Linked DNA regions of Casimicrobium huifangae. The protein of the gene in region 3 interacts with the protein of the main gene of each other region in a pairwise test. Links are inferred from orthologs where the notes say so. Each region holds a gene or a part of one and is shown on either strand. Other genes may lie near its edges. The genes, in order: nth, FKL89_RS10480 and aceE.

What was found.
Region 1: the proteins of aceE (region 3) and nth interact in binary tests that used the Escherichia coli proteins (3 or more experiments, as listed by UniProt). The link is inferred for Casimicrobium huifangae from one-to-one orthologs.
Region 2: the proteins of aceE (region 3) and FKL89_RS10480 interact in binary tests that used the Escherichia coli proteins (3 or more experiments, as listed by UniProt). The link is inferred for Casimicrobium huifangae from one-to-one orthologs.

The regions. Positions count from the first base shown.
Region 1 is NZ_CP041352.1:3,433,441-3,439,817, forward strand. Bases 1,031-3,914 are described here. They hold nth (endonuclease III), read left to right. Parts: upstream 1,031-2,078; coding sequence 2,079-2,750; downstream 2,751-3,914. Other genes in these bases: FKL89_RS15480 (1-acyl-sn-glycerol-3-phosphate acyltransferase), read right to left, coding at 1,031-1,389; FKL89_RS15485 (RnfABCDGE type electron transport complex subunit B), read left to right, coding at 1,433-2,068; FKL89_RS15495 (DUF1841 family protein), read left to right, coding at 2,883-3,320; FKL89_RS15500 (RCC1 domain-containing protein), read left to right, coding at 3,562-3,914. Also shown: FKL89_RS15475 (glycosyltransferase), read left to right, coding at 1-676; more of FKL89_RS15480, read right to left, coding at 697-1,030; more of FKL89_RS15500, read left to right, coding at 3,915-4,953; FKL89_RS15505 (RCC1 domain-containing protein), read left to right, coding at 4,950-6,365; FKL89_RS15510 (hypothetical protein), read left to right, coding at 6,377-6,377. UniProt on the Escherichia coli protein: DNA repair enzyme that has both DNA N-glycosylase activity and AP-lyase activity. The DNA N-glycosylase activity releases various damaged pyrimidines from DNA by cleaving the N-glycosidic bond, leaving an AP (apurinic/apyrimidinic) site.
Region 2 is NZ_CP041352.1:2,298,768-2,305,260, forward strand. Bases 1,380-4,379 are described here. They hold FKL89_RS10480 (ATP-binding cassette domain-containing protein), read right to left. Parts: upstream 3,780-4,379; coding sequence 1,980-3,779; downstream 1,380-1,979. Other genes in these bases: FKL89_RS10475 (ABC transporter permease), read right to left, coding at 1,380-1,983; FKL89_RS10485 (HlyD family secretion protein), read right to left, coding at 3,776-4,379. Outside these bases: FKL89_RS10470 (ABC transporter permease), read right to left, coding at 1-847; more of FKL89_RS10475, read right to left, coding at 853-1,379; more of FKL89_RS10485, read right to left, coding at 4,380-4,777; FKL89_RS10490 (TetR/AcrR family transcriptional regulator), read left to right, coding at 4,893-5,555; FKL89_RS10495 (DNA-binding protein), read left to right, coding at 5,736-6,493. UniProt on the Escherichia coli protein: Part of the ABC transporter complex YbhFSR that could be involved in efflux of cefoperazone. Probably responsible for energy coupling to the transport system.
Region 3 is NZ_CP041352.1:677,852-684,601, forward strand. What follows is about bases 982-4,238. They hold aceE (pyruvate dehydrogenase (acetyl-transferring), homodimeric type), read left to right. Parts: upstream 982-1,356; coding sequence 1,357-4,038; downstream 4,039-4,238. Other genes in these bases: aceF (dihydrolipoyllysine-residue acetyltransferase), read left to right, coding at 4,054-4,238. Also shown: FKL89_RS03085 (Bug family tripartite tricarboxylate transporter substrate binding protein), read right to left, coding at 1-936; more of aceF, read left to right, coding at 4,239-5,697; lpdA (dihydrolipoyl dehydrogenase), read left to right, coding at 5,859-6,750. UniProt on the Escherichia coli protein: Component of the pyruvate dehydrogenase (PDH) complex, that catalyzes the overall conversion of pyruvate to acetyl-CoA and CO(2).

The DNA.
Region 1 (6,377 bases), 2.8 Mb from region 3 along the record:
CCTCGCATCGATTGAGTACGATCTTGCCCTGCTCGAGAATGCGCATCCAGACCAACCGCCGGCGGAGATAGTTATCGTCAATGACGGCAGCGATCAGACGGACCTTCTCAACTACCTCGAAGGGCGATCAAAGCAGCCGCGCTACCGTGTCGTGCACTCAGCGTCCAATGTAGGCATCCCGGCGGCGCTCAACCTTGGCATTGAGGCTTGCCGCCACGAATTGATTGCCCGCGTCGATTCGGACGACATCACGCTGCCGGGCCGCTTCCTTGCGCAGTGGGAACTGATGCAGACGACGCCGTCGATTGATGTGCTCGGCACGGCGTTGAACTACTACATGCAACAACCAGGCGGTGCCTGGGCCGCAGGACAGCTGGTGCGACACCCGGACGTGATCACGCGCGAGATTGGGCTGCGCAGCCGCTGGTTCATGAACCACGGTACGGTGATGTATCGCAAGTCCGTGCTGACCGCGGTCGGCATGTACGACGCCGGCCTGCGTGGATATTCCGAGGACTTCGAGCTGTGGATCCGCCTGCTGCGCCACGGGCGCGTGTTATGGAACCTGCCCTCGTCTTACTATCTGTTGCGAATCCGCACAGGTAGTGCGTCGCAGGGATTCAACGCGGCAAACGACGCGTTCCTGCGGACCACGCAAGCAACGCTGCGCGAATGAGGATCTTTTGCAGCTAGTGACTAGCCGCCATCGTTTGAGCGAAATTTCCACGGCGCTGCCTTCTCCGGCACGCAACCACGATTGCCCAGCTGGCGATAGTAGCCATCAATCGCAGCCAGGTCAGTGGCTGCATCGCCGCAGGGCGTGAGAAAGGTGTCAACGACGACGCGTTTGCCGGGAAAGTCGAAGGCGCCCAACGCAATGGGCACCCTCGCCGCGACTGCGACGTAGTAGAAGCTCGACCGCATATGCGGCACATAGCTGCGCGTACCTTCTGGCGCGATCACGAAGCGCATGCGCGGTTCGGCGGTGAAACGTGCCGCCATTTGTTCCACGAATCCGGTTGACGCCTTGCGATTGACCGGAAAGCCGCCAACGCCGCGGAAGAACCAGCCCCACGGCCACTTGAACAGGCTCTCTTTGCCAGCGAAGCGGAGGGCGTCGCGCTGCAGCGTGAGGCCAATCGCCCACTTGGTCAGCAGGCCAATCGGAAAATCCCAGTTGCTGGTGTGCGGGTACATGATGATCACGCACTTGTCCGGCATCGGCTCTGCGATCTCCAGGCGCCAGCCGCGCTGCCGTAACCACCAGGCGGACAAGCGCGACAGTGGCCCATAGCTGCCCGGCACGCGATGCCCTGGCGCGCGCTCCAGACGCGGCACGGAGCCGTCCTGTGCACGCACTGTTCCCGGCACTACCTCCTCCACCGCCATATTGCAGCCGCCGGCAAGGGCGGTTCCACGATAATTTGCACCGATGTTAGCCGCTGCCGTTTCACCCGACCTTGATGCAATCGATGTTTTGCTGCCACAAACCCAGTGTCAGCGCTGTGGCTACGCCGATTGCCGCACCTATGCGTCCGCGATGCACGCAGGCGAGGCCGATCTCAACCGCTGCCCGCCAGGCGGCGAAGTCACCCGCGTTGCACTAGCAGGCTTGCTGCAACGCGACGCGATTGCTCTCGCTGACGACGTTGATGCCTATGCGGCGGAACACGTCGCGCTGATCGACGAGGCCGCGTGCATCGGTTGCGCTGCCTGCCTGCCCGTGTGCCCGACCGACGCCATCGTCGGCGCCTCGAAGCGGATGCACACGGTGATCGCAGCCGACTGCACCGGCTGCGAGCTTTGCATCATCGCCTGCCCGGTAGATTGCATCGCACTGATCCCGGCCGTCACCCCTGCCAATCGTGTCCACGACACGCTGCTTGCCCGCCAGCCTCAAGCCAGTGACCTGCGCAAGAAGTACATCGCGCATCAACGGCGCTTTGCAGAACGGGCCGAAGCCAGGGCGGCGGCGCATGTGCCGAAGCCGCAGTCGGACAAGCAGGCGCTGCTTGCGGACATTCTCGCCCGCGCGAAAGCGCGTGCCGCCGTACCGCCGCGGGCGTGAGAGTGCGCAAATGAACGCCGAAAAGCGCTACCGCATCTTCGCCACACTGGCGAAGGCGAATCCCGATCCGAAGACCGAGCTCGAATACGGCAACCCGTTTCAGTTGGTGATCGCGGTGCTGCTCTCGGCGCAGGCCACCGACAAATCAGTGAACGCCGCCACGCGCAAGTTTTTCCCGTTCGTGAAGACACCGGCCGATCTCGTGCAGCTCGGCGAGGCGCAACTTTCCGAGCACATCAAGACCATCGGACTCTTTCGCAACAAGGCCAAAAACGCAATCGCCGCTGCACGGCAACTGATCGAGCGCCATGGCGGTGAGGTGCCGCATGATCGGGCCGCGCTGGAGGCGCTACCGGGCGTCGGTCGCAAGACGGCGAACGTCGTGCTGAACGAGGCCTTCGGCGAGCCCACGCTGGCGGTGGACACGCACGTGTTCCGCGTCGCCAACCGCATGAAGCTCGCGCCCGGCAAAACGGTCGACGAGGTCGAACGCAAACTGCTGAAGTTCACGCCGCCAGAATTCCTGAAATCGGCGCATCACTGGCTGATCCTGCATGGCAGATACACGTGTACGGCCCGATCGCCTCGATGCGATGTCTGTTGTGTTTTCGAACTGTGCGAGTACTCGGGCCGAACACGCGCAGGACGAAGGACGAAGGACGACGCTCCCGCTGGTCGCTAGGACGCAAAGGTATGCAACCACTTCTCTCGGTTCGATCAACCCTCGTTGCCAAGCTTTGCGTCATAGGCCGAAACGGCCGTCGTCCTAGCGAGCGCCAGCGAGCGTCGTCCTTCGTCCTTGCGCGGAGCGCAAATGTTTAACCCCTCCCGCGATCAGGCGCGGCAATTCTTCATCGACAGCTGGGCAAAATTCCGCCGTGGCGATGCGCTGACGCCGCTGGAAGAAAAGACCGTCGCCATCATTGCGCTGCACCCGGAATACCACCGCATCCTGCAGAACCCGGAGTCGTTCATCACGACCGACTGGCGGCCGGAAGCGGGGGACATCAATCCTTTCCTGCATCTCGGCTTCCATCTTGCGATTCAGGAGCAGCTCGATATCGATCAGCCGCCAGGCATTCGCGCCATTCACGCCCAGCTTGCCGCCAAGCACGACGACGAGCACGCAGCGAAGCACGAAATCCTTGAGTGTCTCGGCGAAACGCTGTGGCAATCACAGCGCACCGGGCAGGCGCTGGATGGTGCGCTTTACCTGAGCCTGCTGCGGCAACGGGTACCGGCGAAGCAGTAGACGCGGATCGCTCGTGGCGTTCTGTCGGGCAAGCAGCTTTTTCGTAAAAGTGCCTACCGATATGGGCTCCATGGCAAAAAGTACCAACAGTCGACTTAACCGCTTTTTGCGCTGCTAGCCCTTATTGAATAAGGTTTACAGCGAAAAGATGATGCTGTAACGAACCGTCTGCCAATGCGGTTTTGACCCGGTTTTTCCCGGCTGCGCTTTGATGGGTATCGGATCTTCTTTCCGGCCACCCATGACGCCTTTCTACCCATCGTTCAACGCCCGCCGCCTGCTACGTCACTTGCTGGCGGTGCTGGCGACACTGCTGCTCGCGGGCAGCATCGGCGCGCCCATCGCGCAGCCCTACACGCAAATCGCCACTGGCGAATATCACACCTGCGCCCTGCTCGACAGCGGCGGCGTGCACTGCTGGGGCGATAACTTTCGCGGTCAGCTCGGCAACGGCATATCCGGCAACGGGCAGGAATCACCGGAACCGGTCCGCGTGGCCGGCCTCAACACCGCCGTGCACATTGCCGCCGGTACATCGCACAACTGCGCTGCGCTGCGCGATGGCCGGGTGCAGTGCTGGGGCTACAACTTTCGTGGCCAGCTCGGCAATGGCGGCACCACCCCAAGCAGTACACCAGTGCTGGTGGGCACGGTGACCGACGCCATCGCCGTGGCCGCCGGGGGCGATCACAGCTGCGCGCTGCGCCAGGGCGGCGGCATCAAGTGCTGGGGCTACAACGGCGACGGCGAGCTGGGCCATGGCGGTAGCGACTTCTATCTCACCAACCCGGTTGACGTGGCTGGCATCACCACCGCCACGGCGATCAGCGCCAGGCACCTGCACACCTGCGCCCTGCTCGCCAGCAATACAGTCAAGTGCTGGGGCCGCAACAGCGACGGCCAGCTTGGCGACGGCAGCTACGTTTCGCCGCGGCGGACGCCGGTTGACGTGCAAAGTCTCACCAACGTCAGCCAGATCGCCGCTGGCTGGCTGCACACCTGCGCTGCACTGGTCTCGGGCGGTGTCGTGTGCTGGGGCAGCAATACCTACGGCATGCTGGGCACCGGCAACACCACGGCCAGCAACACCTGGGTGAACGCCTATCCGACATTGACCAGCGTGACGGCCATTGCCGCCGGCGAACAGCACAGTTGCGCAGTTCGCCAGGCCGCCGGGCGCATCGAATGCTGGGGCTACAACGGCAACGGACGACTGGGCTACGGCACGATCGTCGGCACCGGCATCACCGTTGGCACGGCGAAAGTGCTTGGCAACGACAACTTCGTCAGTGTCAGCGCCGGACGCACCCACACCTGCGCCCTCACCGCGGCCGGCAGTGCCAAGTGCTGGGGGGCCAATGGTGCCGGGCAAATTGGCACCACCCACTTCGCGACTGGTGGTGACGATCACGCGGTGCCACAGTTTGTCGCGCCGCGTTGCGAGCTTGATATCGACGGCGATGGCATCTTCTCTGCGGCCACCGACGGTGTGCTGGCGGCACGTGCCCTGGCTGGCATGAGCGGCAGCGCGGTCACCGCAGGCGCCATTGGCGGCGGGGCAACGCGCACCAGCTGGCCACAGATTCGCAACTTCCTGATTCGCGCCTGTGGCGTCGCGGGGCTCGCACCATGAACAGCAAACCATCATCAGGCCGGCTGGTAGCCGCTGGCGTGGCCGCACTGGGCCTGTCCCTGATCGTCGCTGCGCCGGCATCGGCGCAGACCATCTACACGCAGCTCTCTGCGGGCAGCAGTCATAGCTGTGCCGTGACCAACAACGGTCGCATTCACTGCTGGGGCGCCAACACAGTGTTTGGCGTGCTCGGCAATGGCAGTATCAGCGCCAGTGCCGTGCCAGTGCCGGTACGCGGCATCAGCAACGCGGTGGAGGTGCGAGCGGGGCTGTTTCACACCTGCGCGCGCCTGGGCGATGGCAGCGCCCGCTGCTGGGGCAAGGGCAGCGATGGCGCCCTCACGCAGGGCAGCTTCGACAACAGCACAGTGCCGGTAACCGTGTGGGGCTTCGGCGCGGCCGGGCCGGCGCGGCAGATCGGCGTCGGCGCGCAGCACACCTGCATCCTGCAGCAGGGCGGGCGACCCTTCTGCGCCGGCCGCAACGATTGGGGGCAGGCAGGCTTCGCCCCCAACCCGGCCAATCAACCGTGGAGTGTGCCCATCCTCAACGTTGATGAAATCGCGGTCGGACACTATCACTCCTGCGCCCGCGTGGGCGGCACAGTGTCGTGCTGGGGCCAGAACACCAGTGGTCAGCTCGGCAATGGCAGCGCCGTGACGTCGAGCAATACGCCGGTTGCGGTCACCGGTATCAGCACCGCGATCGCGCTATCAGCGGGTCGCTCACACACCTGCGCTTTGCTGGCACCCGGCGGCGTGCTGAGCCTGAGCAGCGTCGTTTGCTGGGGCGACAACTCGACAGGGCAACTGGGTGACGGCGGCAATGGTGGCTTCAGCAACACGCCGGTGACGGTGGCCAACCTGGGCAGCGCCGGCAACACCCCGGATGCCATCGCGGCGGGTGCCCAGCACAGCTGCGCGCGCCTGCTGGATGCCACCGTGCAATGCTGGGGCCTTGCCCTCTACGGCGCTGTCGGTGATGGCAGCGATGGCAGCGTGACCTATCGTCTCAGCCCAAGCACCGTGGTCGGCCTCGCGCCGGCAGCGGCCGGCGTCAATGCAACCACCGCCAGCCTGGCGGCGGGCGACAACACCAGCTGCGCCATCATGTCTGACGGCGGTATCCGCTGCTGGGGATACAACGAATTCGGGCAGGGCGGCCACGGCCACGGCGGCACCTATCAAACCACGCCGCAGTACGTTGCGGCGCCGGGCTGCGCGCTCGACATTGATGGCGATGGCGTGGCGATGCTCGGCAGCGACGGACTGCTGCTCGCACGCGCCCTCGGTCTGCGCAACGGCAACGCGGTCACGCAATCGGCCACGGCCACCGCTGGCACCCGCCAGACATGGTTTGCGCAATGGCAACACTTGACGGCCCGTTGCGGCGTCACCGGCTTGTCACCCTGAAGGAGTGTTCGA
Region 2 (6,493 bases), 1.6 Mb from region 3 along the record:
TCAGCGACAGGGCGGATATCGACAGGCCCACGCCAACGGACGCGACGGTGAAGACGATCAGCCCGAAGTAGAGCAGCCCCACCGAGCCCTGCATCGGGATCTCGAACCAGAAACGGATGATCAGGAAGATGATGGTGGACTGCAGCAGTCCGATCAGGATGGAAGGCAGCGCCTTGCCGATCAGGATCTGCATCGGGGTGAGCGGCGTCACCAGCAACTGGTCGAAGGTGCCTTGCTCGCGTTCGCGCGCCACCGACAGCGCCGCCAGCAGCAGGGTCTGCAACATGCTCAGCGCGGCAATCAGTCCAGGCATCATGTTCCAGCGTGACTCCAGGTTGGGGTTGAACCAGGCGCGCCGTTCCACGCGAATGCCTGGGGCACCGGTGCCCAGCGAGGCATTGTAGGCGGCCACGATGGCGCCGACGTGGCTGGCGGCCGAACCCGCCGTCGAGGAGTTGCGCCCGTCCAGAATGAGCTGCAGGGGCGCGGGCTGGCCAGAACCCAGCCGTGCCGCGAAGTCCGGCGGAATACTGAGCACCAGCAAGGCCTTTTCTGCATCGACCATCTCGGCGATCTGCCGCGGCGAGGTGAGCGTGGCGGCGCGCACGAACACGCCGGTGCCATCGATCCGCGCCAGCAGCTCGGTCGACGCCGCACTGCGGCTTTGATCCAGCACGGCATAAGGCACGTGCGTGAGGTCGTAAGTGGCGCCATAGCCATATAGCAGGGCTTGCAGGAAGGCCGGGGCAATCAGCAGCGCACGGCTGGCCGGCTCCTTGATGAGTGCAAGGAGCTCTTTGCGCACCAAGGCGATGATCTGGGTGAATGTGACAATGAAGGAAGCCATGGCTGTCAGTCCAGTGACTTGCGCAGCGTGCGCTGTGTGGCGAACACCAGCACCACGGCGTAGAGGGAAAGGATGGCGACGCTGCGCAGGATGGTCGGCCCATGGTCGCCCGCCAGGAACAGCGTCTTGATCAGGCCCATGAAATGCGTGGCGGGCAGTAGTTGCGCTACGACCTGGATGACCAGCGGGACGTTGCGCAGGTCGAACACGAAGCCGGAGAGCATCATGGCCGGCATGAAGCTGACCAGCATGGCCAGCTGGCTGGCCTCGAACTGGTTGCGCGTCTTGCCGGAAATGAACAGCCCCAGCAGCAGCGAGACGAGCAGGTAAAGCATCGAGGCCAGGCACAGGATGGGCAGGGAGCCGCGCAGTGGCACCTCGAACAGGAAGCGCGCCGCCAGCAGGCACAGCACCAGGTCGATGGCACCGACCACCAGGTACGGCGCCAGCTTGGCGAAGATGAGTTCCAGCGGCCGCACGGGTGTGACGAACAGCGACTCCAGCGTGCCGCGCTCCCATTCGCGCGCGATCAGCAGCGACGTGAGGAAGGCGCCGATCAGCGTTAGCACCAGAACGATCAGTCCGGGCACCAGATACCAGCTGCTGTTGCCGGTTTCGTTGAACCACATGCGCTGCACCACCTCCACGCGCCCCAGCGCGGGTGGCTTGTTACCAGCACGGTCAACCTGCTTTTGCGCCCAAGTAGCGATGGCGCTGTTGACGTAGCCCTCCACGGTCTGCGCGGTGGTCGAGTTGACGCCGTTGAGCACCAGCTGGATGCGGGCATCGCCTGCTGCGAGCCGGCGCGAGAAGTCCTGCGGCACGCGCACGATGGCGTCCACCTCGCCTGCGCGCAGCAAGCGCTCGGCTTCGGTCATGTGTGTGACCCACACCGGTGAGAGGTAGATCGTTCCCTGGAAACCCGCGACCGCCGCGCGCGCATCGGGCGCGCTGTCTTCCAGCACCACCGCGACCGGCGCGTTCTTCACATCGAAAGACAGGCCGTAGCCGAACAGCAGAATCAGCGCAATCGGCAGCAGCAGTCCCACCGCCAGGTTGCTCTTGTCGCGCAGCATCTGGCGCACTTCCTTGCGCAGCAGGGCGATGAAACGCCGCATGAACTCCGGATGCCTCATGCGCGGCCTCCCGGGTTCCTGTCCCGGCCGTCGGCGCGACCCTGCTCGACGATGGAAATGAAGGCGCTGTTCATGTCGGTGCCGCCGTCACCGCCTGCCTGCTCGCGCACCGCCTGCGGCGTGCCAAGCGCCAGCACCTTGCCGGCATCCTGGATGGCGATGCGGTCGCAATACTCGGCCTCTTCCATGAAGTGCGTGGTGACGATGACCGTCACCCCCGCCTGGGCGAGCGCGGTGATGGTGCGCCAGAAGGCGCGCCGCGCCAGCGGGTCGATGCCGCTGGTGGGCTCATCGAGGAACAGGATGTCTGGCTCGTGCAGCAGGCCGGTGGCCATGGCCAGGCGCTGCTTGTAGCCACCTGGCAGCAGGCCGCTGATGGCGGTGGGCTCCAGGCCGAACTGGGCGAGCGTGGCCGCCACTCGCGTGCGCAGCGCCTGGCCGCGCAGCCCATAGGCACCGCCGAAAAATTCCAGGTTCTCGCGCACCGTCAGGTTGCCGTAGAGCGCGAACTTTTGCGACACGTAGCCGATGCGCGCCCGTGCCTGGGCGCGCGCCGTGCGCAGATTCATGCCGGCCACTTCCAAATGCCCGCTGCTGGCCGGCAGCAGACCGCAGAGCATGCGGAAGGTGGTTGTCTTGCCTGCTCCGTTGGGACCGAGCAGACCGAAGATCTCGCCCCGCGCCACATCGAAGGAGGTGCTGGCGACAGCGGTGAAGTCGCCAAACGTGCGTACCAGATCGCGCACCACGATCACCGGCCCGTTCCCATTGCCATTCGAGGACATCTGCGGGGACGACGTGGGCGCTCCGGGAGACGATGCCGATACCCGGGTCGTCGACTCCGCGCCCTCGGCATGTTGCTGGCGCAGCATCATCATGAAAGCGTCTTCGAGTTCTTCCGGGCGCGGCTGGTAGTCGATGTCGCCGAGCAGTCCGTCCAGCACGTGGGTTTCCACCTTGGGCTGGCGGATGAACCACACCGCGCCGCCTTTGGGCACCGCATCGACGATCAATCGATCGGCGTCGATCAATCGTGCCTGCAGGTCGCGGGCGGGCATACCGGACGGTGGCGTGGCCACATAGGTCACCCCTCGGGCGCGTTCGCGCAGCGCGCCCGGAGCACCTTCGGCGAGCAGCAGGCCTTTGTGCATCACGAACACCTGGGTGCAGCGCTCGGCCTCGTCCATGTAGGCGGTGCTGACGATCACGCTCAGCCTTTCGTCATCGACCAGCTGCTGCACGATCTGCCACAGATCGCGGCGCGACAGCGGATCGACGCCCACGCTGGGCTCGTCCAGCAGCAGCAAGTCCGGCGAGCGCACCAGCGTGCAGGCCAGACCCAGCTTCTGCTTCATGCCGCCCGAGAGCTTGCCGGCCGGACGTGCGGTAAAGCGCGCCATGTCGGTCATTTCCAGCATGCGCGCGAAGCGCTCGCGGCGCACTGCCTGCGGCACGCCGTGCAGATCGGCGTAGAGGTCCAGATTTTCCTGCACGCTCAGGTCTTCGTACAGGCCGAAGCGCTGCGGCATGTAGCTGATGCGGTCCTGCACCGTTTGCGGGTCGTGGGCGACGTCGATGCCCAGCACGCGCAATGTCCCCGCATCGGGCTTGAGCAGTCCGGCCATCATGCGCATCAAGGTGGTCTTGCCGGCACCGTCCGGGCCGACCAGGGCCGTCAACTCACCCGCCCGCACCGTCAGCGACAAGCCGCCCACCGCATGCAAGGGACCGCCGCCCGGCGCCTCGAAGGTCTTGCGCAGCCCATCGGCGACGACCGTCGCGCCGCCATCGCTCATTGCGCGGTGCCCGCTGTCAGGTGGACGGTGGCCGGCTGCCCCAGGCGCAGCACATCCTGCGGGTCATCGACCAGTACGCGCAGCTCGTAGAGAAGGCTGGTGCGCAACGCTTCAGTCTGTACCGACTTGGGCGTGAACTCGGCCACCGAGGAGATGTAGCCGATCTTGCCCGCGATGGACTGGCCGGGGGAGCCATCCGTGGTCACACGTGCCGGCATACCGGGTTTGACCCGACCCAGGTCAGGCTCGCCCACATAGACACGCACCCACTTGGGCTGGGTCAGCGCCAGGGCCAGCACAGGTTTCTGCGGTGTCGCCATGTCGCCGGGTTCGAGCAGGCGCGAACGCACCACGGCGTCTGCCGGCGCCTTGAGTTGGCCTTGAGCGATCTGGTGCTGCAGCAAGGCCAGTTGCGCCTGCGCCGCCTTGAGCTGCGCCTCGGCGCCGGCCACGTCCTCTGCGCGCGGTCCCAGTTCTGTCAGACGCAAGGCTTCTTGTTGATCCGTCAGCTTGGCCTGGACAACCTGCAGATGGCTTTTGGCGCGGTCCAGATCTTGCGCACTGACACCACGCCCCTGCGTGTTGGCGGCGATGCCTTGCAAACGTTGCAGATCCTGCTCGGCCTGTGCGGCATCGACCTGGGCTGCAGTCACACGGCTCCTGGCCTGGGCGATTTCCTGCGGCCGTGCACCATTGCGCAAACGTTGCAGGGTTTGCTGCTGAACACCAATCTGCGCTTGTGCCTGTTCGGCCTGCAAGGCCAGGGTGCGGGTATCCAGCACTCCCAGCACGACTCCTGCGTTCACGCGATCGCCTTCCTCGACGCGCAATTCAGCCACACGGCCACTGCCATCGAAGGCCAACGCAATCTGGCGGATGTCCACGTTGCCGTGCAGCACCAGCGCATCGTCGTGGCCCTGGTTTCGCTGGTGCATCCACGCCCAAGCACCCAAGGCCAACACAACCAGGAGAACAAGGGCAATGAGCGGTTTTTTCATGATGAATATCCAGAAAGGGACATGAGGGGAGGATGTATTGCGCACCAGATATTAAATTGATTTTAAAGTTAATCTATTCGACAATGCAAGCCTTATCTACTTTGGAAAACAAGGGATGATCAAACCCGCACGCGGACTTCGTTCGGATGGCGAAGCCACAAAAACACGAATACTGGAGGCTGCAGGTGAGCTGTTCGCCGAAACGGGCTACGCCGAAACGTCCAACAAGGACATCGCCGCCCGGGCGCAGGTGGATCTGGCTTCCATCAACTATCACTTCGGCAACCGCAGCGGCCTGTACCAGGCCGTATTGGCAGCGGCCCATGGCCAGCTGCTGGGCATGGCCGACCTGCAGCAACTGGTTGGTAGCGAATCGCCACCAGAATCGAAATTGCGTGTGCTGATAGAGCAACTGGTCGCGCAGGCCATGCAAGAACCTCAAGCCTGGCAGCTGCGTGTCCTTGCCAGGGAGGTGTTGGCGCCAAGTTCACATCTGCAGGTGCTGTTCCAGGATGAAGCGCTGCCCAAGATGTTGCTCGTCAAACGACTACTCAGCGAGATTACCGGAATACCTGCAGAAGATCCGGCCGTGACCCGTTGCCTGATGAACGTGATTACCCCCTGCCTGATGCTGCTGGTCGGCGGGCGCACCTTCCCGGGGCCTTTGAAAGAGGTTTTTCAGATGCCTCCCCAGATGGTTGCCGACCACCTGTTCCACTTCGCCATGGGCGGGCTGGGTGCGATAGCCCGGGAGTACGCTGAACGGGCAAGAGCCTGAGGCAATCTTCAGTTATCTACGATTCGTACTGCTCCAAGGACAAAATTTCAAAAAATCAGCCATCACACTAAATAATCAACCATTATCACGTCTTAGATTTCGTATATTTAAAACATTGCGTTGCGTAATCATAGTATGTAATATCATATTACGTAATACGGTACGAAATTCGAGGATGCCATGGCCAGAGCCGGAATTTACAAATCAGAAGTCGTCAGAGCGCGTAACAATCTGTTGGCAATGGGGCGCTACCCATCAATCGATGCCATCCGAGGCGAACTAGGCAATACCGGCTCGAAAGGCACGATCCACCGCTACTTGAAGGAAATCGAGGAAGAGGAAGGCGGGAGTACCGGCGCTCAGGTTGCCGTCAGCGAAGCCATCCAGGATCTGGCTGGCAGACTCGCTGAGCGCCTGCATGAAGAAGCTGATCAGCGCTTGGCGGCTCTGACCGACAAGCACAAGGCAGAAATTGCAGCGCTGAACGACAGCATCACCGCATTACGTAACGAAGCGGAATCCTTCCGCAGTCAGTCTGAGCGTCAGGCCGTGGAATTGGCGGCAGAGAGAGCGGCGCATACCGAAACCCTGTCCACGCTTCAGGAAGAGAGAATCGTTCGGGCGCAAATGTCTCAGCGTATCCTGGATATGGAGGGGTTGCTGGCTAAGGAAGATGCGCACCGCGTATCGCTGGAAGAGAAGCACCGGCACGCCAGAGAGGCGCTGGAGCATTTCCGCACTGCGGCGAAGGAGCAACGGGAGCAAGATCAGCGTCAGTTCGAGCAGCAGATTCAGTTTTTGCAGGGCGAATTGCGGGCAGTCAAGGAAACAGTGAACGCGAAACAACAGGAACTCATCCGTAGCCACGAGGACAATGCCCGCTTGTCCAGCGAACAGGGCCATCTTCGTGCCGAATTGCACCGACTTGAAACCGAGAT
Region 3 (6,750 bases):
GAGCTGGCCCCAGCGCTTGACTTCGCTGTCGATCAGGCGGGCGAGGGCGGCGGCGTCGGTGGAGTCGATGTCGAAACCGCCCGCGTGCAGCTTGGCCTTGACGTCGGTGCTGGCGAGCACCTTCTGCAATGTGGTGGTGAGCTTGGCAGCGATGTCTTTCGGCAGGTTGGCCGGCGCCATCAGCGCGAACCATGGCACCAGCTCGTAGCCCGGTACCTGTTCCGCGATCGCTGGCAGATCCGGCAACGCGCCGGAGCGTTTGGTGCTGGTGACGCCAAACGCCTTCACCTTGCCGCCCTTGATCTGTGCCTGGGCATTGCCGAGATCGGCGAACACCACTTCAATGTTGCCGCCCAGCATGTCGGTGATTGCCGGCGGAATGCCCTTGTACGGAATCATCTGCATGTCGCCCTGGATCATCGAAGCGAACAGCGAGCCGGACACCCACGAGCCCGACGATCCCTGGCCAAAGCGCACCTTGCCCGGATTGGCCTTGACGTAGGCGATGAAGCTCTTGAGGTCGGTCGCGGGCACTTTGTCGTTGACGATCAGCACGAACGGCGTCGTCGCAATCTTGCCAATCGGCGTGAAGTCCTTCACCGGGTCGTACGGGACTTTCTTGAGCAGGCTGGTCACTGCCGCCTGGGTGGTGCTGGTGGTGACCAGCAGCGTGTAGCCGTCGGCCGCAGCGCCCTTCACCTCGTTGGCGCCGATGGTGCCCTGGGCACCGGACTTGTTGTCGACCACGATCGGCTGGCCGAGCTCCTTGCCCATCGCTTCGGCGAGCACGCGGCCAACGACGTCGGTGGCGCTGCCTGCGGGGAACGGCACGACGAACTTGATCGCCTTGGCCGGATAGGACTGCGCGAAAGTCGGTGCAACCAGCGGTGCCAGTGCCAGCGCGATGCTCACGGCGATGAGATGACGGATCTGCATAAAAAAGCCTTGTGTCGTCAGAGGGGCTTCTGGCCGATCGGTCAGAAGTGGTGCTGCGATTTTAGGAAGCAACGGCCGGCGCGACTGAAAATCGCCGCATTTGGCGAAGCATCTTTTTTTCTGAAGCCCCGTCCCGATTGGGCTAATGGCTTATTTCAATGAAAAGTCGACTTGTTGGCAATTGGCCCGATAAGCCCGGTTTGAATGGGGATCAAGCAACTAAGCCATAACGGAGAAAATAATTATGGAATCGCTTTCCACAATGCGAAATCTCTTCTAGAATTTCCGCATTCGCCGTTGCGACAGTGTGCGATTAGCGAACCTGTCACCACGGCAACATTTTGTGCATTGCACACACGCGACAATGTGCGTAAAGGCCGCGTGAGCGGGCGATGCAGGGCAGACAACGCAAGGAGGAACATGATGCAAAACCGCAATCTGTCGGGTCGGAACGACCTTGACCCGCAGGAGACCAGTGACTGGCTCGACTCACTCGACAGCGTGATCGCCAACGAAGGCTACGAACGCGCCCACTTCCTGCTTGAGGCACTGTTTGACAAGGCGCGCCGCACCGGTGGCAAAGCGCCGTTCTCACCGAATACGGCCTACCTCAACACCATCCCGGCCCACCTCGAGGCCAAGAGCCCGGGCGACCATGAGATCGAGCACAAGCTGCGCAGCTACGTGCGCTGGAACGCCGCGATGATGGTGCTGCGCGGCGGCAAGAAGGATCTCGAACTCGGCGGCCACATTTCCTCGTTCGCCTCCGCTGCCACGCTCTATGACGTCGGCTTCAATCACTTCTGGCACGCCCCTTCGGCCAACCACGGTGGTGATCTCGTTTACGTGCAGGGCCACAGCGCGCCGGGCGTCTACGCCCGCGCCTTCATGCTCGGTCGCCTGAGCCAGGACCAGATGGACAACTTCCGGCAGGAGGTGGATGGCAAGGGCATTTCAAGTTACCCGCATCCGTGGCTGATGCCCGATTTCTGGCAACTTCCGACGGTGTCGATGGGTCTCGGCCCGCTGATGGGGATCTATCAGGCGCGGTTCCTCAAATACCTGCACGCCCGCGGTCTCGCCAACACCGAAGGGCGCAAGGTCTGGGTGTTCTGCGGCGACGGCGAAATGGATGAACCGGAGTCCCTCGGCGCCATCAGCATGGCCGGCCGTGAAGGTCTCGACAACCTCGTCTTCGTTATCAACTGCAACCTGCAGCGACTCGATGGGCCGGTGCGCGGCAATGGCAAGATCATCCAGGAGCTCGAAGGCGACTTCCGTGGTTCCGGCTGGAACGTCATCAAACTGATCTGGGGCGGCTACTGGGATCAGCTGCTCGCCCGCGACCGGGACGGCACGCTGGTCAAGCGCATGGAAGAGGTGATCGACGGCGAATATCAGGTCATGAAGGCGCGCGACGGCGCCTATGTGCGCGAGCACTTCTTCGGCAAATATCCGCAATTGCGCGAGATGGTGGCCAACATGTCCGACGAGGATGTGTGGCGCCTCAATCGCGGTGGCCACGATCCGCACAAGATCTACGCCGCCTACGACAGCGCGGTCAAACACAAGGGCCAGCCGACGGTGATCCTCGCCAAGACGGTCAAGGGCTACGGCATGGGCCACAGTGGCGAGGGCCTCAACATCGCCCACCAGGCCAAGAAGATGGATCTCGAATCGTTGCGCCAGATGCGCGACCGCTTTGGCATCCCGGTCAAGGACGAAGACCTCGCCAGCTATCCGTACTTCAAGCCCGCGCCTGATTCGCCGGAAGGCAAATACATGCGCGAGCGCCGCGAGGCACTGGGCGGCTACCTGCCGCAACGCCGCACCAAGAGTGTCAGCCTGCCGACGCCGGAGGTGAGCGCCTTCGATTCGCAATTGAAGGGCACCGGTGATCGCGAAATCTCGACCACCATGGCCTTCGTGCGCATCCTCAACACGCTGGTCAAGGACAAATCGATCGGCCGCCATGTGGTGCCCATCGTGCCCGACGAATCGCGCACCTTCGGCATGGAAGGGATGTTCCGTCAGCTCGGCATCTGGAACCAGCAGGGCCAGAACTATCAGCCGGTCGATGCCGACCAGCTGATGTTCTACAAGGAGGCCAAGGACGGCCAGATCCTGCAGGAAGGCATCAACGAGGCGGGCGGCATGGCCGACTGGATCGCTGCGGCGACCAGCTACAGCAACAACAACGTGCCGATGCTGCCGGTGTACATCTTCTATTCGATGTTCGGCATCCAGCGCATCGGTGACCTTTGCTGGGCGGCGGGCGACATGCGCGCGCGCGGCCTGCTGGTGGGCGGCACGGCGGGCCGCACCACGCTCAACGGCGAAGGGCTGCAGCACGAAGACGGCCACAGCCATGTGTGGTTCAGTTCGATCCCGAACGTGCGCACCTATGACCCGACCTTCCAGTATGAGGTCGCGATCATCACCCAGCACGCGGTGAAGCGCATGCTCGATGAGCAGCACGACGAGTACTACTACCTGACCGTGATGAACGAAAACTACGTTCATCCTGACATGCCGGCCGGCGCCGAGGCGGACATCATCAAGGGCATGTACCTGTTCAAGGAAGGCGGCAAGGAGAAGAAGAAGGGCATGCGTGTGCAGCTCACCGGCTCCGGCACCATCCTGCGCGAGGTCATCGCGGCGGCCGATCTGCTGCGCACCGACTGGGGCGTGGAGAGTGACCTCTGGAGCGCGCCGAGCTTCAACGAACTGCGCCGCGACGGCATCGACTGCGAGCGCTGGAATCTGCTGCACCCGATGGACGAACCGCGCGTGCCGCACGTCGCCAAATGCGTCATGTCCAGGGCCGGCCCGGTGGTCGCCGCCACCGACTACATGCGTATCTACGCCGACAGCGTGCGACCCTACATCAAGAAGACGTACAAGGTGCTCGGCACCGACGGCTTTGGCCGTTCGGACAGTCGCGAGAACCTGCGCCGCTTCTTTGAGGTGAACCGCTTCTACGTGACGGTGGCGGCGCTCACCGCGCTGGCGGAAGACGGCGTCATTGAGCGCAAGGTGGTGGCGGACGCGATCAAGAAATACGGCATTGATCCGAACAAACCGAACCCGACCACGGTTTAAGGAGCGGGACAAATCATGGCAAAGCAGGAACTGAAAGTCCCGGACATCGGCGACTACAAGGACATCCCGGTCATCGAAGTGCTGGTCAAGGTCGGCGACGTGGTGGCGAAGGAGCAATCGCTCGTCACGCTCGAATCCGACAAGGCCACGATGGAAGTGCCGGCCGAAGCGGCAGGCACCGTCGTGGAACTGCGCGTGAAGCTTGGCGACAAGGTGAGCGAAGGTTCGGTCGTGGCGGTGATTGAGGCAGGCGCAGCCGCGCCAGCCCCGGCGCCGGCGAAAGCGGCTGCGGCCCCCGCATCCGCCCCTGTTGCGGCTGCACAAGCTGCGCCCGCCGCACCCGCATCAGGCGGCGGCGCAGTCGAAGTCAAAGTCCCCGACATCGGCGATTTCAAGGACATCCCTGTCATCGAAATCCTGGTCAAGGTGGGCGACACGGTCAAACTTGAGCAGTCGCTGGTGACGCTTGAGTCCGACAAGGCGACAATGGAAGTGCCGTCCACGGCGGCCGGTGTTGTCAAGGAGATCAAGGTCAATCTTGGCGACAAGGTTTCCGAAGGTGCGATTGTTGTGATCGTTGAGGCCGCTGGTGCCGCCGGTGCCACCAGTGCGCCGGTCGCGGCGGCGCCTGCCGTGGCAGCAGCGCCTGCGCCCGCGCCGGTGCCTGCAGCCGCTCCAGTCGTGGCGTCACCCGCTCCAGCAGCAGCCGCAAGCGCCATCAACGAAGCGAGCTTCAGCAAGGCGCACGCCTCGCCGTCGGTGCGCAAGTTCGCTCGCGAGCTCGGCGTGGATCTCGGTCGCGTCAAGGGCAGTGGCCCGAAGAGCCGCATCCTGATCGAAGACGTGCAGGGCTTCGTCAAGGGCGTGATGAGCGGTGCCGCTGCAGCACCAGCAGCCTCTACGACGGGCGGCGATGGCGGTGCAGCGCTTGGCCTGTTGCCGTGGCCAAAGGTGGATTTCTCGAAGTTCGGCACCGTGGAAGCGAAACCGCTGTCGCGCATCAAGAAAATCTCCGGTGCCAACCTGCACCGCAACTGGGTGATGATCCCGCACGTCACCAATCACGACGATTGCGATATCACCGATCTCGAGGCTTTCCGCGTTCAATTGAACAAGGAGATCGAGAAGAGCGGCGTCAAGGTCAGCATGCTCGCGTTCATGATCAAGGCAACCGTCGTGGCATTGAAGAAGTTCCCGAACTTCAATTCGAGTCTCGACGGTGACAACCTGATCCTCAAGAGCTACTACAACATCGGCTTTGCGGCCGACACGCCAAATGGCCTCGTGGTGCCCGTCATCAAGAACGCCGACCAGAAGGGCATCGTGCAGATCGCCAAGGAGATGAGCGAACTCGCAGGCCTCGCACGCGAAGGCAAGTTGAAGCCCGACCAGATGCAGGGCGGCTGCTTCTCGATCAGCTCGCTGGGCGGCATCGGTGGTCGCTATTTCACACCAATCATCAACGCCCCTGAAGTGGCGATCATGGGCGTGTGCAAAAGCGAGATTGCGCCGAAGTGGAACGGCAAGGAGTTCGAGCCGCGCCTGATGCTGCCGCTGTCGCTGTCATGGGATCACCGCGTCATCGACGGTGCCGAGGCCGCACGCTTCAACGTGTACTTCGGGCAGTTGATGAGTGACTTCCGCAGGATTGCTTTGTAGCGCTGCGCGCTACAGGACGAAAGGACGAGAGGACGAATGACGCAAAGGTCTGCCGTTGCTTGTCTCCCAATATGTTGAACACAACGCCGACGGCTGATGAATCGAGTGGCCCCTTCGTCATTCGTCCTTTGTCATTCGTCCTTCATTAGAGCGAAGCGAAAATGAACATAGAACTCAAAGTCCCCGACATCGGCGACTTCAAGGACATCCCGGTCATTGAGGTGCTGGTGAAAGTCGGCGACACCGTCGCCAAGGAGCAATCGCTCGTCACGCTCGAATCCGACAAGGCGACGATGGAAGTGCCGGCCGAAGCGGCGGGCGTGATCAAGGAGCTGCGCGTGAAGCTCGGCGACAAGGTGTCGCAGGGCACTGTGGTGGCTGTGATTGAAGCTGCTTCTACCGTTCGCGCTGAGCCCGTCGAAGCGCCGACTGCAAAGAGCGCTGCTTCATCAAGCGCGACAACGTCCGTCACAAACACTTCGCCGAGCCCAGTGCGAACGGAAAGTGCCGCGCCAGTTGCTGCAGGAGCCTACGCCGGCAAGGCTGACATCGAGTGCGAAATGCTGGTGCTGGGCGCTGGTCCCGGCGGCTACAGCGCGGCATTCCGGGCGGCCGACCTCGGCATGAAGACGGTGATCATCGAACGTTACGCGACGCTCGGCGGCGTCTGCCTCAACGTCGGTTGCATTCCTTCGAAGGCGCTGCTGCACACCGCAGCCGTGATGGACGAGGTCAAGGCGCTCGCCAAACACGGCATCAGCTACGGCGAACCAACCGTCGAGATCGGTAAGCTGCGCGAATTCAAGGACGGCGTGATCAAGAAGCTCACCGGCGGCCTCGCCGGCATGGCCAAGGCGCGCAAGGTCGACATCGTGCGTGGCATCGGCAAGTTCCTCGACGCCAACCACGTCGAAGTCGCGCTGACCACAGGCACTGGTCAGGAAACGACAGGTGAAACCAAGGTCGTCAAGTTCCAGAAGTGCATCATCGCCGCAGGCTCGCAGGCGGTGAAGCTTCCCTTCATGCCCGATGATCCGCGCGTGGTTGATTCGA